Regions from separate parts of the Vibrio maritimus genome, predicted to be linked through region 2. Evidence: predicted binding sites of a transcription regulator. Region 2 holds the regulator's gene; each other region holds the start of a gene.
What was found. Region 2 encodes MetJ, which represses methionine synthesis genes. Its sites were predicted from a motif close to TTAGACNTNTANANGTCTAA; they were not measured.

Region 1 (5,250 bases), 1.2 Mb from region 2:
CGTATTCAGTGCTCACATGGACACAGTAACGCCAGGCATCGGTATCGAGCCAATTATTGAAGACGGTATTATTCGTTCAAAAGGTGACACCATTCTTGGTGGTGACGACAAATCAGGTATCGCAGCCGTCATGGAAGCTGTGCGCTGCCTACAAGAGCAAAACCGTGAGCACAAAACAATTGAAGTTGCGTTCACTGTGCATGAAGAAGGCGGTCTATTCGGCTCTGAATATTTCGACATGTCTTACATCCAGTCTAAGAACGCAATCGTACTCGATACAGGTGGCCCGATCGGCACTATCGTAACGGGCGCTCCTGGCCAGCAAAAGATTGTGGCTAAGATCAAAGGCCGTCCAGCTCACGCGGGTCTAGCACCAGAAGAAGGTATCAGTGCAGCTATGGTTGCAGCGGATGCTATCGCTAACATGAAGCTATTGCGTATCGATGAGCAAACAACTGCAAACATCGGCTCTGTGAACGGCGGCCAAGCAACAAACATCGTAATGCCAGAGCTAACGGTAGTAGCAGAAGCACGCTCTCTTAACAGCGACAAGCTAACGGCTCAAGTCAACCACATGGTAGAGACGTTCCAGGCATCGGCAGAGAAGTTCGGCGCCGAAGTTGAAATCGAATCAACACGTGCCTATGACGCATTCGTGATTGCAGAAGATGACGCGCATGTACTGAAGATCAAAGAAGTATTTGCAGCTAACGGTATTGAAGCAAACACCAAACACACTGGCGGTGGTAGCGATGCGAACAACTTCAACGAGAAAGGTCTAACAACAGTTAACCTATCTACTGGTATGTCGAAAGTTCACACGACTGAAGAGTTTATCGCAGTAGAAGACATGGTTAAGATCACTGACTTTGTGATTTCTTACGTGACTGCGTAATTGCCAAAGCAGTAGAAAGCTCAAAACCGCGTTGTACTTTTAAATAGTAAGAGCAACGCGGTTTTTTTATAAGTCCTCAAACTCATCGATTGCAGCGCGCGCTTCGGCAAGTGTGCAACCAGACTGGAACATCAGATCCGCAACGGTTATTTCTGGGTCTTTCTCTAGCACTTCTTGAATCGGTGATTTATAGCCGTCAAGGGCTTTATCAACCGCAACAGATATCCACCCAACGTTAGCCTCAAGCGCAAACTTCGCAAGCTTAGTAGCTTCTCCGGTCAACGTCCAATTGCGAGAGCGACGTATACGTTTTAGCGTGCAACCACTATCTGCAGCACACGCCAAAACCGCCGATTTGTCTTCAACGCGGTGAACAAAGCTATTAAGGCGAATTGTGATTAGAAACCGCGATTTTTCCAAAACTGACCTTCATCTCTTGCCGTCACTTTGAATTTTTTCTCAGCAATCACTTTGCCTTGCATCTCAATGACCATATGCCACTCACCGAGGTTACTCTCCAGTCCGTCTATAGGATGAAGTAGCTGAATCGTATCGCCTAGGTAGAAATCCCAATCATTGCTGCCTACGTGCTCTTCACCGTCAAATGGAGCAAGGACCTGTCCTTTTTTGCTAAGAACACCCGGATGATAGATGCAATAGCGCACCTTTTCTCCTTTGGCCTTTTTGATGTTGACGATGAAACCAAACTCAATATGTTCATCCGCTGGCACTATGGTTGTAAAGTCTTGTATTTTAGGAAGATCTTTTGATCCAGAATCCCATGTAGAATAGATGCCGTACGACGTCATTTCGATGACTGGAGAGCGTTTTGCCATAATTAGATTTTTCTGTTTTAAAGTGAATAAGGTTAGTCTTGCCAACGTTTTTGCATCTTGGCGATGACGCTGTCACTCACGCCATGTACATTTGGGTAACGCTCGTGACAAACAATGATGTCCAACTCGGCCTTGTAGCGTTTGGCTAAATTTTTATATGCCTTCATTTCCCACAAGCGAACAAAGGTATTGGCAACAACCACGTCTTGGTTAGCCGCCAATGCTTTCTCGACCTGCTGCTGACACCATTCGTGTGCTTCGCCAATCTTACCCCCGTCGTAACAATATTCACCTTTTTCATTGATAAAATACATATCAGCTTCGAAGTGCAGCGCGTCGAGGGTTTTCGCCAAGGTACTCTTTCCAGAACCTGGAAGACCGCGAATTAACGTGAGTTTCAAACAAGTTCACCGCAAAATATTGAAAGTAACGTGATTGTACCCCGTCTCACCCATGTACGTCATGAGGTATTGCATTCAACCGATGACACCTGGGCTAAAATTAACTATCGACAAGCAAAAACGTTTGCGTTAACTTTAGAAGTATAGACGTCCAGAAGACCAAACAGAGCTTAGGGAGAAAGCTGTGCCAATTAAGATTCCCGATCAACTACCTGCCTCCAACGTCCTACGTGAAGAGAACATCTTTGTGATGTCAGAGTCTCGCGCCTCGACTCAGGAAATCCGTCCGCTTAAGGTATTGATCCTCAATTTGATGCCAAAGAAAATTGAAACGGAAACCCAGTTTTTAAGACTGCTTTCAAACAGCCCGCTTCAGGTTGATGTTGAACTGCTTCGTATCGACGATAGACCAAGTAAGAACACGCCAACTGAGCACCTTGATACTTTCTATCGCCAGTTTGAAACTATCAAAAACCGTAACTTCGATGGACTCATCATCACAGGAGCGCCACTTGGCTTGGTTCAGTTTGAAGATGTGATCTATTGGGATCACCTGCAAACCATCATGAACTGGGCAAGCAAGCATGTGACCTCAACGCTGTATGTCTGTTGGGCGGCACAGGCGGGCTTAAAGCTACTGTTTGATCTGCCAAAACGCACTCGCAAAGAGAAGCTGTCAGGTGTGTATCACCATGAAATTCATGACCCGCACCACCCTATCCTGCGCGGTTTTGATGACACCTTCTTAGCACCGCATTCTCGATATGCTGACTTTTCACCAGAGTACTTAGAATCACACACAGATCTCGATATTCTGGCAACCTCGGATGTCGCCGGCGTGTATCTCGCGGCAACGAAAGACAAGCGAAATGTATTCGTAACAGGTCACCCTGAGTACGATTCTCATACGTTACACAACGAATACGTGAGAGACTTGGGTGAAGGTATGGAGCCGGCCATTCCAATTAACTACTACCCTAACAACAATCCAGACAACAAGCCGAATGCGAGTTGGCGTAGTCACGGTCACTTGTTGTTTGCTAACTGGCTAAACTACTGTGTTTACCAACAAACACCTTACGATCTTGACCACTTTAGTGAAGATGCGTTTACGACTGAAGAGTAAATATATTTCGTGCTCTCCTATCGTGGAGAGCACTAGTTGCCGCCCTAACTACTTGGCTAACATCGCTACCTTGCGTAAGAAGCTATCACGCAGGTGCTCTTGGTCATACTCAAGATGATAGGTGTTGTGGAAGCCTATAGAAAGCTCAACGCCATTACCTCGCATGTAGACGTTGTAACCGTCATAGTCCGAATAGGCTTCTACCCCTTCATAGATCTTTCCCAGTTCAGTCTCGGTACCATTAGACATAATGGTATCGTAAGCCTTTAGAACTTTGTTGGGATCAAGTTCGTTTTTCATCGCAGTCTCCTACTAACGAAAAGCCACACATAAAGTGTGGCTTAGATGGGCGATTTGCGCCAGTTTATGTTCGTTAGTAGATACGCATCAAGGCGCGTTACTGGTCACGAAGCTCTCTTCTTAGGATTTTACCGACGTTGGTTTTCGGCAATTCATCTCTAAATTCAATTATCGTTGGTCTCTTATATCCTGTCAGATGCTTACGACAGTGCTGTTTCACCTCGTCGGTCGTAACCGCACCATTAGCCACGACAAACAGTTTAACGCGCTCGCCCGCTACGTCATCTGGCACGCCAACTGCTGCTGCCTCGATAATTTTTGGATGTAGCGTCGCAACTTCTTCGACTTCACTTGGGAAGACATTGAAGCCAGAGACAAGAATCATGTCTTTCTTGCGATCTTCAATATAGAAGATGCCGTCTTCGTCCATACGCCCGATATCGCCTGAATAGAGCCAGCCATCTGCCGTTAGAATTGCATTTGTCTCCGCGTCTTGCTTCCAGTACCCTTTCATCACTTGGGGGCCGCGGATCTGAATCTCGCCGATCTCACCGACACCGAGTGGTGTACCACTTTCATCGACGATACGCAGCTCAGTACTTGGTAAAGGTACACCAACTGCTGGGAGATACTTTTGCTGGGTATGAACACCACCCGCTACAACTGGCGAGCACTCCGTCAAACCATAGCCTTCAATGATTGGCATGCCTGTGATCTCTTGCCATTCGTCGGCAACATGCTGCTGAGTTGCCATGCCTCCAGCAATAGTGAATTCAGCATGAGAGAAGTCGAGTGCTTTAAATTTCTCGTTCTTGTTTAACGCAGCAAACAAGGTATTGAGACCAAAGATCATGGTGAATGGGTATTTGCTTAAGTCATTAATAAAACTGTTCAAATCGCGTGGATTCGTAATCAGCAAGTTACTGCCACCCATGTACATCATCAGCATCATACTCACTGAGTTTGCAAAGATGTGGTACAGAGGAAGTGGTGTTACAGCGCGCTCTTTGTCTTTCGCTGTACGAGGGCCAAAGTGACCAAATACCTGTAATACGTTGGCAATGACATTGCGGTGAGTCAGCATCGCACCTTTCGCTAGACCTGTTGTGCCTCCCGTGTATTGAAGGTAGGCGAGATCATCGTTCGCGATTGTTGGCTCGGTAAACGTCATTCTCTTGCCATCGGTCAGAGCACGACGCATCGAGATAGCACCTGGAAGGCTATACTTAGGCACCATCTTTTTCACGTACTTAACAACAAAGTTCACCAAGGTACGTTTGTGAGGCGCTAAGGCATCACCAATACTGGTTAAGATGACGTGCTTAAGGCTCGTCTTTTCAATAACCTGTTGGAGGCTATTACCGAAGTTGGTGACAGCGACAATGATAGTCGCACCAGAGTCTCTAAGCTGATGCTCAAGTTCGCGAGGCGTGTAAAGTGGATTAACATTCACGACCACCAAACCCGCTTTAAGCGCGCCTAAAATAGCAATTGGATACTGCAATAAGTTCGGCATCATTAGAGCGATGCGATCACCTTTTTTGGCTTGCAGCTCAGTTTGCAAGTACGCAGCAAACGCCTCACTTTTCTCGTTAAGTTCACGATAGGTTAGCGAATGGCCCATGTTCACAAACGCCGTATTATCAGCGAACTGTTCAAAGGGTTTTTTAAACATATCGTTGATGTTGTCAT
Region 2 (5,250 bases):
TCGATATTGATAAAGAAGACGTCTATTCTAACGGTATGGGTCGCCTTGTATAGACTGGATAATCAATTTATCGGCTAAGGCTCACCGAAGGTGGCGAAAAAAGTCGCAATTTTAGTTGATTCCCTTGGCACTATTCATTACTATACTGCGCCTTGATGGCATGGCTTCTTGCTTTCATATTGAAAAGCAAAGCGATGGTATCATCTATTTATTAACTACGTGTGGTGTCCGGCTTAGAATCGGATGGCGACACGGCCTAAATTATTGAGGTTTCCCATGAAAGCTGGTATCCACCCAGAATACAAAGCTGTAACAGCAACTTGCTCTTGCGGCAACACATTCGAATTCAACTCTACTCTAGGTAAAGATTCTATCCACCTAGACGTATGTGACAAGTGCCACCCATTCTACACTGGTAAGCAACGTATCGTTGATACTGGCGGCCGTGTTGATCGCTTCAACAAGCGTTTCGGTGCTCTATCTAGCAAGAAGTAATTATTACTTTTGCAGATTAAAAAAGGACGCTTCGGCGTCCTTTTTGCTTTTTAGCTGTTTGTTTACCTGTCAACATCCGCTTGCATAACGTGCTACCTATCTCTACTTTTTTCTTCGCTTCGTCCCTTCCATCCATTCAAAAGCCTAATAAACTCGCGTAGTATTAGTCCGTCAGAGTAATGAACATCAGAGATACCTCCTCTCCGTTCAAATGTACCCACTCTGTGTGTGTAACCCTTTAGAAGCAACGCGAATAAAAATAAACGGGCTTATACTCATAACAACATCACTTAAGTAACTAATCAGTCTTATAAAAGCAGGATAGCTAACCATGTCCGATGACCATCAAATTGACGAATTTCGCCAGCAAGCGCTTGATTACCATGCCAACCCTGTACCTGGAAAAATCGAAGTAGCATTAACTAAACCCGCCAACTCAGCAGCTGATCTCGCACTGGCCTACAGCCCTGGTGTTGCAGAACCTGTGCGTGAAATCGCGCAAAATGCCGAGAATGTTTATAAATACACTGCGAAAGGCAATATGGTCGCAGTGATCTCTAACGGTACCGCAATCCTAGGTCTCGGTAACCTAGGTCCAATGGCTTCTAAGCCAGTTATGGAAGGTAAAGCCTTACTGTTTAAACGCTTCGCGGGCCTAGATTCCATTGATATTGAAGTAAAACACCGCACTATCGATGAGTTCGTAGATACGGTTGCGAACATCTCAGACACCTTTGGTGGTATTAACCTAGAAGATATTAAGGCACCAGACTGTTTTGAGATTGAACGACGCCTTATCGAGCGTTGTGATGTGCCGGTATTCCACGATGACCAGCACGGTACGGCGATTGTTACTGCTGCAGGCATGCTCAACGCTATCGAGCTTCAGGGCAAAGATCTGAAAGAAACCACTATTGTCTGTCTAGGTGCAGGCGCGGCGGCGATCGCGTGTATGGAGCTGTTGATCAAATGTGGCGCGATGCGTGAGAAGATCTACATGCTGGATCGCAAAGGTGTGATCCACACTCGTCGTGACGATCTTAACGAATACAAAGAGCTGTTTGCCAACAACACTGATAAGCGCACGCTAGAAGATGTGATCGAAGGCGCGGACCTATTCTTAGGTGTATCGGGTCCTGATTTGTTGCCACCAGAAGCACTTAAGCTGATGGCGGACAAGCCAATCGTATTTGCGTGTTCAAACCCAGATCCAGAAATCAAACCTGAGCTTGCTCATCAGGTTCGTGATGACCTAATTATGGGTACAGGTCGTTCAGACTACCCGAACCAGGTAAACAACGTGCTGTGTTTCCCGTTTATCTTCCGTGGCGCTCTTGATGTGCGTGCAAGTGAGATTAATGATGAGATGAAACTGGCAGCGGTAGAAGCGATTCGTGAGCTAGCGAAAGAACCTGTACCACAAGACGTACTTAATGCCGCGGGTGTTGAGGCGTTGACCTTTGGTAAGGACTACATCATTCCAAAACCAATGGATCCACGTTTGCTTCCTCGTGTGGCTAAAGCGGTAGCGAAAGCCGCGGTTGAATCTGGTGTGGCTCGTATTGAGTTGCCTGATAGCTATATGGCTTAAGGTTGTTAGTTTAGAGGTGTTGGTGCAAGCCAAGTGCTCTAAAACGAAAAAAGAGGGTCGTGATGACCCTCTTTTTTTATGATTTGATTTACTTACTCTTCATCAAACGCTTCAAACTCAATCCCCATCGCCGTCATCAGCTCTTTCGCTTCTGTTGGGATATCATCAGGACGGTCTTTTCTTAAATCTTCGTCGGTTGGAAGCGGCTGGCCAGTGTAGGCGTGCAGGAAAGCTTCGCACAAGAGTTCACTGTTGGTTGCATGGCGTAGGTTATTGATTTGGCGACGAGTACGCTCATCGGTCAATACCTTTAGCACCTTCAGCGGGATAGACACTGTGATTTTTTTTACCTGCTCGCTTTTCTTACCGTGCTCCGCATATGGGCTAATGTATTCACCATTCCAATCTGCCATTACACACCTTCGCTCTGTTAATCATAAATAGTAGTAATAAGAATGCTGCAATTTTAGCGGGATTTACTGCCATAAGCAAAGACATATAGACGTCTAGAAGTGTTGACGTCTCACATTTTGGAAAGTAAAGTGGGGCAACGAATGTGGACATTTATTTTAATGCAATGTTAATTCTTTAACGTTTGTGGCGTTTGCCGGTTCCCATATTACCGGTAAAAGTAGACACTGTGGTTACACCAACTAGCCATGCGATCTGAGAAAGGAAGTTTCTATGAGCAATCGGAAGCCAGCGACAATAGCCGTACGTACTGGTATCGAATCGGATACCCAGCATCACGCTGTGGTGCCACCTATTTATCTCTCTACTAACTATGGTTTCCCTGCGTTTGGGGAAGTGCCGACTTACGATTACACCCGCTCAGGAAACCCAAACCGAGGTTTGTTAGAAACTGCTTTGTATGAGCTGGAGTCTGGTAAAGGCGCGGTAGTGACGAACTGTGGTACTTCTGCACTCAATCTTTGGGTTTCTGCTTTCTTAGGTCCAGAAGACACAATTATTGCTCCCCATGACTGTTATGGTGGCACGTACCGCTTGTTCAACACGCGTGCGCAAAAAGGTGACTTCAAGGTTAATTTTGTCGACCAAAGTGACGAGCAAGCCTTCGATGCTGCGCTTGAGCAAAAACCAAAACTTATCTTGCTTGAAACGCCGTCTAACCCACTTGTGCGTGTTGTCGATATTGCCGCCGTGTGTGAAAAAGCGAAAAAGGTCGGTGCGCTTGTAGCAGTAGACAATACCTTTTTGACACCTGTGTACCAAAAGCCTCTCGAGCTTGGCGCAGACTTTGTGATTCACTCAACGACCAAGTATATCAACGGTCACTCTGACGTGATTGGTGGCGTGGTGATCACCAAAACGGAAGAGCATGCAGAAGAGCTCGCATGGTGGGGCAACTGCATCGGTGCGACGGGTACGCCTTTTGATAGCTACATGACTTTGCGCGGTATTCGTACCCTTGGCGCACGTATGCGCGTCCATGAAGAAAGCTCGCAACAGATCCTAGATTTTCTTAAGCCGCAACCATTGGTAAAAGTGATTTATCACCCAAGCCTGCCTGAGCACCCTGGTCATGAGATTGCTAAGAAGCAGCAGTCTGGCTTTGGCTCTATGTTGAGCTTTGAGTTCGCGGGTAGCTTTGAGCAGCTTAAGTACTTTGTTGGTGAGCTAGAGCTATTCTCGCTCGCAGAGTCTCTTGGCGGCGTCGAAAGTCTGATTTGTCACCCAGCGTCTATGACGCACCGTGCGATGGGCGAAGAAGCACTAGCCGAAGCGGGCGTTTCTCAGCAGCTCCTTCGCCTCTCTGTTGGTCTAGAGGACGCGCAAGATCTGATTGATGACCTTGCCCAAGCGTTTGAGAAAGCATCTGCATTTAAAGGATAAGCCGGCATGAGTCAAAGCAGTACCCTGAATAACAAACAAGGTAAGCAGTTGCACAAATTTGGCGGCAGCAGCTTAGCGGACCCTGAATGTTATCGCCGTGTGGTCTCTATCTTAAAGGACTACTCTAATGAAGAAGACCTTATCGTGGTCTCGGCGGCGGGTAAAACCACTAACCGTCTAATCGAATTTCTAGATGCGCTCAATAAAGATGGGCGCATTGCGCACGAGCACCTACAGGCGCTTCGTCAGTTTCAGACTGAGCTGGTGGAGTCACTACTAACAGGTGAAGAAGCCGAAGGTCTTGTGTCTCAGTTACACGATGAGTTTAGCACGCTTGGTGAGCTTAGCTATCCGCTCACAGACGCTGAGCGCGCATCGGTACTAGGACATGGCGAGGTGTGGTCTTCACGTCTACTGGCAGCACTGCTTAGACAGAGCGATTTGCCTGCAGTGGCACAAGACGCAAGAGCCTTCCTTCGCGCTGAGTTCGGCACTCAGCCAGAGGTAGACCGCGCTAAATCGTACCCGCTGATCAAAGAAGTATTGGCGCAACATGCGCATCACCGTGTCGTGATCACTGGCTTTATGGCGCAAAGTGAATGCGGCGAAACCGTGCTGCTGGGTCGTAATGGCTCTGACTATTCTGCTACTGTCATTGGCGCATTGGCGGAAGTGTCATGCGTGACGATTTGGAGTGACGTGGCAGGTGTGTACAGCGCGGATCCACGCGTGGTGAGCGATGCATGTCTATTGCCTTTGCTGCGTTTAGATGAAGCCAGCGAATTGGCACGTCTTGCAGCACCTGTATTGCACAGTCGTACGCTTCAGCCTGTTGCTCAAAGCGCGATGGACTTGAATCTACGCTGTAGCTATCAGCCTGAGTCCGGGTCAACACGCATTGAGCGTGTGCTTGCATCGGGGCGCGGCGCAAAAATTATCACGTCACTCGATGAAGTACTGCTTATTGAACTGGCATTTGGTGCGGGTCACGATTTTGAACGTGCACAGACTGAAGTGCTTAATAGTCTTAAGCGCGCACAGTTGGCACCGTTAGCGTTTGAAGCGCAGGCGGACCAATCTAGAATTCGCCTTGCTTATACCGCGGAAATTGCCTCTGGCGCGCTTACTGAGCTGCAAGACCTAGCGATTGAAGCGGAAATTAAGCTAAAAGAAGGCTATTCCATGCTGGCTGCGGTAGGGGCGGGCGTGACTAAAAATGCCAATCACTGTTTTGGCTTCTATCAGCAACTTAAACATGCGCCAGTTGAGTTCATCTCCGAAGCTGAGTCGCAATTGAGTCTTGCAGCTGT
Region 3 (5,250 bases), 460 kb from region 2:
CGGGATCACCTGAGCCTGATAGCCCACCTTCTCAATCACAAACAATCCGAAATCCCAAACCTCTGGCACTTCTTTACCAATGAGATAGGCATTCATCAGTTGAGGCGATACCAAGGTCACACCCAGCGTGATACCAAGAATTGGCGTACCGCCCAGCTTCTTCACCGTAGACCAACACACGCCAACCGGTAGGAAGAAGAAGATCGCCTCACCAATTAGCCACAAGAACGAGTGAACGGTTGCCCAGAACTGGCTGATTTCCACTAAGGTTTTGCCATCGAACATACGGATGTCGCCGATAACGTTGCGGAAACCAAGAATCAAACCACCCGTGATAATCGCCGGCAAAAGGGGAACAAAAATTTCGGCTAGGTGCGAAATACCACGCTCTAGAAAGTTCATGTTCTGACGAGCAGCCAGCTTGGCATCGTCTTTAGACGCCGCTTTCTTGCCTGCTGAGTCAATCAACATTTTGTAGACTTCGTCGACCTCAGTACCAATTACCACTTGGAACTGACCGGCATTGGTAAAGCAGCCTTTCACAATCTTAAGGCTTTCTAATGCCGACTTATCGGCTTTATCGGTATCGTTAAGAACGAATCTTAAGCGAGTTAAACAGTGGCTAACACTGGCAATGTTGTCAGCGCCGCCAACACCGTCGATGATCGCTGCAATGTCTTGCTGGGCTATCTTGCTCATCGTTTGTACACCTTTTACTGATATAGAGACGTAGGGTTAAGACGTCTAGGTCCATTTGTCTCGTTGTATTAATAATATCGCAACATGCGAATGGGAACATTCCCAAAAGTTACGCAAAGTGTGCCATGGAATGATTCAAACAAAAATGGGAACAGTCCCATTAATTGAGTGTGATCACAATAATTGTTGATAAATGCGCCAAGTTGATTAAGGGAGCTACAAAGAAAAAGAAGCCGTGATTACACCGCTTCTTGCGTGAGATGAGAGATGGTTTTATTACCAGTAAGCTGACTTATCAATAGGTTAGCCGCCTTCTCTCCCGCTTGCTGATAGCCAGGATCAATGCTGTAGATATTCGGGAACAGGAAAGATAAGAGTTCATTGCCACCAACGCCCGTCACAACAATATCTTCTCGGCCAAGCTCTTGTAAGCGTTTGATCGTGCCAAGCGCTAAGGTATCGCTGGCACACACGATAGCTTGAAGTGAGTCCGTCACTACCTCATCAACAAGCTGGTAGGCACTCTCATGATGAAGTTCACCGGTACGATACTCGGCATGCTGATCATTATCATCACACCAGTTTTGAAATGCGTTGAGGCGAGCCAAGCCCGTGGTTTTATCCTTAGGATCCACACCAATGTAAGCAAGCTGATTGACGCCTTGTGCCTGCAGTTTATTCAAAACCGCTCGGATCAATCCATGATTGTCGTAGTTGATGGAGGAGACTTGATCGGTATCCATAGCGATGACGACGACCTTCTCCTGCCACTGAGACACTTTGTCGATATCAAGCTCAGTAAAACCGAACACAATGACACCTTCAACGTTGCGTTTACGCAGTACGCTCAGGTGTTCGTTGGTTTTCTCGGGATCGAACTGACTCTCCATGATCACCACATCGTAACCTGCCGAGTAAAGCACATTAAGCATGCTGCTCACCGCTTTGTTCTCAGAAGGCGAGTCGAGACGAGAGATAATGACACCAATGACCTTTTGCACTCCGCCCCCACGCATCGATTGCGCCGACTTAGAGGGCACATAGCCATGCTCTGCAATCACACGCTCCACTTTCTCGCGGGTTTCGGGTTTTACTTTAGGATCGTTAGTCAGCACTCGAGAGACGGTAGATTTACCGACTCCCGACAGCTTCGCAATATCAAGTATGGTGAGTTTTTTGCTCATGAGTGTCTAAAAGGTTCAATATCCGTTTTTTGGTACGCTTCGCGTGGTCATCATACAGCTTTTATCGGTTTCACCGGCAATGGTAAGCATACCCTCTCTACCTTTACTAAACAGCTCAACGTCAGACTCAGCCTGCGACTGGCCATCGAGTGAGTATTTGGTACCAGATGCAGAAGGGACACGATGTAGATGATACTCTTCGCCATCAATGAGTAGCAGAACCTGCTCGCTCGATAGCTGGGTTACCTGAAAGCTCTGGTTATCGCACTGATACTGGAGAACATGATACGGGTTTTGCGGCTCTACCTGTTCTTGGCTACTGCACGCTGTTAAACCACCCACCATTAACGCGGCAACCAATCCGTATTTAGCGTAAGTATTCATAATGACTCCTTTTGGGTCGACTGATTACTTAGCTAAGTATTGCGGCACATCGCGGATACTATCAAGTACCACAGTTGCGACAGACTCACCGCGCTCGGTCACCGGTTTGCCAGTACGAACTAAGATCTTGGTACCAACGCCAGCCGCTTCAGCTGCCATCATATCTTCGGCTTTATCACCGACCATGACTGAGTTTTCCATATCAATCTTTAGGAAATCACGAGCAGAGATAAACATGCCCGGCTTTGGTTTACGGCAGTTACAATCCTGCTTGTAATCACCAATGCCATGCTCTGGGTGATGTGGACAGTAATAGATACCATCGAACTCAACGCCATTATCAGAGAAGTTCCAATCCATCCATTGAGTTAAAGAAAGGAAACGATCTTCGGAGAACATACCGCGAGCAATGCCTGATTGGTTGGTCACCAACACTAGCATATAGCCCATGTCCTGCAGTTTTTTCGTCGCTTCAAAGACGCCTTCAACATACTCAAAGTCGTGTTCATCGCTCACATACCCGTGATCGACGTTGATGACGCCATCACGATCCAAAAAAACAGCTGGTTTTGCCACAGTTCACTCTCTTGTTATAGATAGGTGCTAATAAACTGAATTATTACACGCTTTTATAGTCACGGCACTATGAAAATGCCGTTTAGACGTCTAGACGTAAAAATATCTATTGACACTAAAAGGTGAAAACCATAGCATCTTCTATCAATTGAGATGTAGTTCAAACTTTTATGCTACTCACGGACTTCAGGTTGCTTAGATGATCGAAATTAATCAAGTAAACAAAGTGTTTTATCAAGGCGCTAAGGAAATCAACGCCTTGGCAGACATCAATCTGCATATCGCAGAAGGCACCATCTTTGGTGTGATTGGCGCCTCTGGTGCAGGTAAGAGTACGTTGATTCGCTGCGTAAACATGCTTGAAGCGCCAACGTCAGGTGAAGTCATCGTTGATGGTGTTGACCTGACTAAGCTTTCTAAATCCGAGCTTTCCGAAGCGCGCCGCAACATCGGCATGATTTTCCAGCACTTTAACTTGCTTTCATCTCGCACCGTATTTGAAAACGTCGCACTGCCACTTGAACTTGCTGGCAAAGAGCGCTCGCACATCGAAACCAAAGTGACGGATCTTCTAAAGCTCGTTGGTCTGGCAGATAAGCGCGATACCTACCCTGCCAATCTAAGTGGCGGTCAAAAGCAGCGTGTTGCGATTGCTCGCGCGCTATCGTCAGATCCTAAGGTACTGCTTTGTGATGAAGCCACCAGCGCACTTGACCCTGCGACGACACAATCGATTCTTGAACTACTGAAAGAAATCAACCGCAAGCTCAAGATCACCATGCTACTGATTACTCACGAAATGGACGTGGTAAAAAGCATCTGTCATGAGGTCGCTATCATTGGCGACGGTCGCCTGGTTGAAAAAGGCACCGTGGGTGAAATCTTTGCCCATCCAAAAACCGAGCTTGCACACGAATTCATTCGTTCAACACTCGATCTATCGATTCCAGAAGACTACCAAGCAAGGCTGCAAGCTGAGCGTGTTGAAGGCAGCTACCCGCTTGTTCGCTTAGAGTTTACCGGTGCTACTGTAGACGCGCCGCTAATGACGCAAATTGCACGTAAATACAATATTGATGTCAGCATTTTAAGCTCCGATCTTGATTACGCGGGCGGTGTAAAATTCGGCATGATGGTGGCAGAACTATTTGGTAATGAGCAAGACGACAACGCGGCGATTCAATATCTTCGTGACCACAATGTAAAAGTAGAGGTACTTGGTTATGTCCTTTAACACTGTCACAGACTGGTTATCTCTAAACAGTAACCTACTATTAGGGGCAACATGGGAAACCCTTTACATGGTTGCAGTAGCAGGTGTGGTTGGCTTCGCCGTGGGTATTCCACTGGGCGTTATTCTGCATACCACTAAAAAAGGTGGCTTGCTAGAAAACACGCGTTTAAACAGTGTGCTAGGTGCCATTGTTAACGTCGGTCGCTCGGTACCATTCTTAGTATTGATGGTAGCGATCATTCCACTGACCAAGATTTTGATTGGCACCTTTATCGGTACCACAGCAGCAATCGTTCCACTAACAGTTGGCGCGATTCCATTTGTGGCACGTCTTATTGAGGGTGCACTACTTGAGGTACCAACAGGTCTGGTAGAAGCGGCACAATCAATGGGCGCAACACCATACCAAATCATTACTAAGGTACTGCTTCCAGAAGCATTACCTACGATTGTCAATTCGGTGACAATCACTCTAGTGACCCTAGTAAGCTACTCAGCAATGGCGGGTACCGTCGGCGGTGGCGGTCTAGGTGACGTAGCCATTCGCTATGGTTTCCACCGATACGATGTGACCATTATGGCCGTGACCGTAGTGATGCTTATTGTATTGGTACAAATTATTCAGTCTATCGGTGATGCCGTTGTTCGCCGCGTAGACCACAGATAATCGAGATTTTAAGATTTATAACAAGGAGAGAGTCATGAAATTCAACGTTAAGAATTTACTCGCAATTGCAGCCGCTGCATCAGCACTTATTCTATCTGGCTGTGGTGAAAAAGAAGTCGACACCAGCAAGATCAAAGTCGGTGTAATGGCAGGTGCAGAAGCGCAAGTTGCAGAAGTCGCTGCAAAGGTTGCTAAAGAGCAATACGGTCTAGACGTTGAGCTAGTCACCTTCACTGACTACGTAACACCAAACGCAGCGCTTGATGATGGCTCTATTGATATCAACGCATTCCAGCATAAGCCATACCTAGACCAACAAGTAGCGGATCGTAACTACAAGCTGACTATTGCAGGTAACACCTTTGTATACCCAATCGCGGGCTACTCGAAGCAAGTGAAGTCTGTCGATGAAATCCAAGACGGCGCGCGTATCGCAGTACCAAACGACCCAACAAACCTAGGTCGCTCTCTACTACTACTTGAGCAGCAAGGTCTACTGACTCTAC

Region 1: a site for MetJ is predicted at 2,268-2,287, ahead of metA (homoserine O-acetyltransferase MetA). Genes of this name have one in related genera too.
Region 3: a site for MetJ is predicted at 2,926-2,945, ahead of metN (methionine ABC transporter ATP-binding protein MetN). Genes of this name have one in related genera too.

What each region holds. Positions count from the first base shown of each region.
Region 1 covers NZ_CP090438.1:1,413,997-1,419,246, reverse strand. The annotation lists gene LY387_RS06520 (M20/M25/M40 family metallo-hydrolase) at 1-895, shown strand, start outside; gene LY387_RS06515 (ribosome recycling factor family protein) at 962-1,315, opposite strand; gene LY387_RS06510 (DUF3859 domain-containing protein) at 1,294-1,731, opposite strand; gene LY387_RS06505 (ATP-binding protein) at 1,764-2,132, opposite strand; gene metA (homoserine O-acetyltransferase MetA) at 2,317-3,258, shown strand; gene LY387_RS06495 (DUF3081 domain-containing protein) at 3,307-3,558, opposite strand; gene LY387_RS06490 (AMP-binding protein) at 3,656-5,250, opposite strand, start outside.
Region 2 covers NZ_CP090438.1:250,863-256,112, forward strand. The annotation lists gene rpmE (50S ribosomal protein L31) at 277-495, shown strand; gene LY387_RS01165 (malic enzyme-like NAD(P)-binding protein) at 827-2,086, shown strand; gene metJ (met regulon transcriptional regulator MetJ) at 2,179-2,499, opposite strand; gene LY387_RS01175 (O-succinylhomoserine (thiol)-lyase) at 2,771-3,940, shown strand; gene LY387_RS01180 (bifunctional aspartate kinase/homoserine dehydrogenase II) at 3,947-5,250, shown strand, end outside.
Region 3 covers NZ_CP090438.1:707,051-712,300, reverse strand. The annotation lists gene treB (PTS trehalose transporter subunit IIBC) at 1-699, opposite strand, end outside; gene treR (trehalose operon repressor TreR) at 939-1,883, opposite strand; gene LY387_RS03215 (MliC family protein) at 1,899-2,267, opposite strand; gene gmhB (D-glycero-beta-D-manno-heptose 1,7-bisphosphate 7-phosphatase) at 2,292-2,843, opposite strand; gene metN (methionine ABC transporter ATP-binding protein MetN) at 3,043-4,077, shown strand; gene LY387_RS03200 (methionine ABC transporter permease) at 4,067-4,744, shown strand; gene metQ (methionine ABC transporter substrate-binding lipoprotein MetQ) at 4,779-5,250, shown strand, end outside.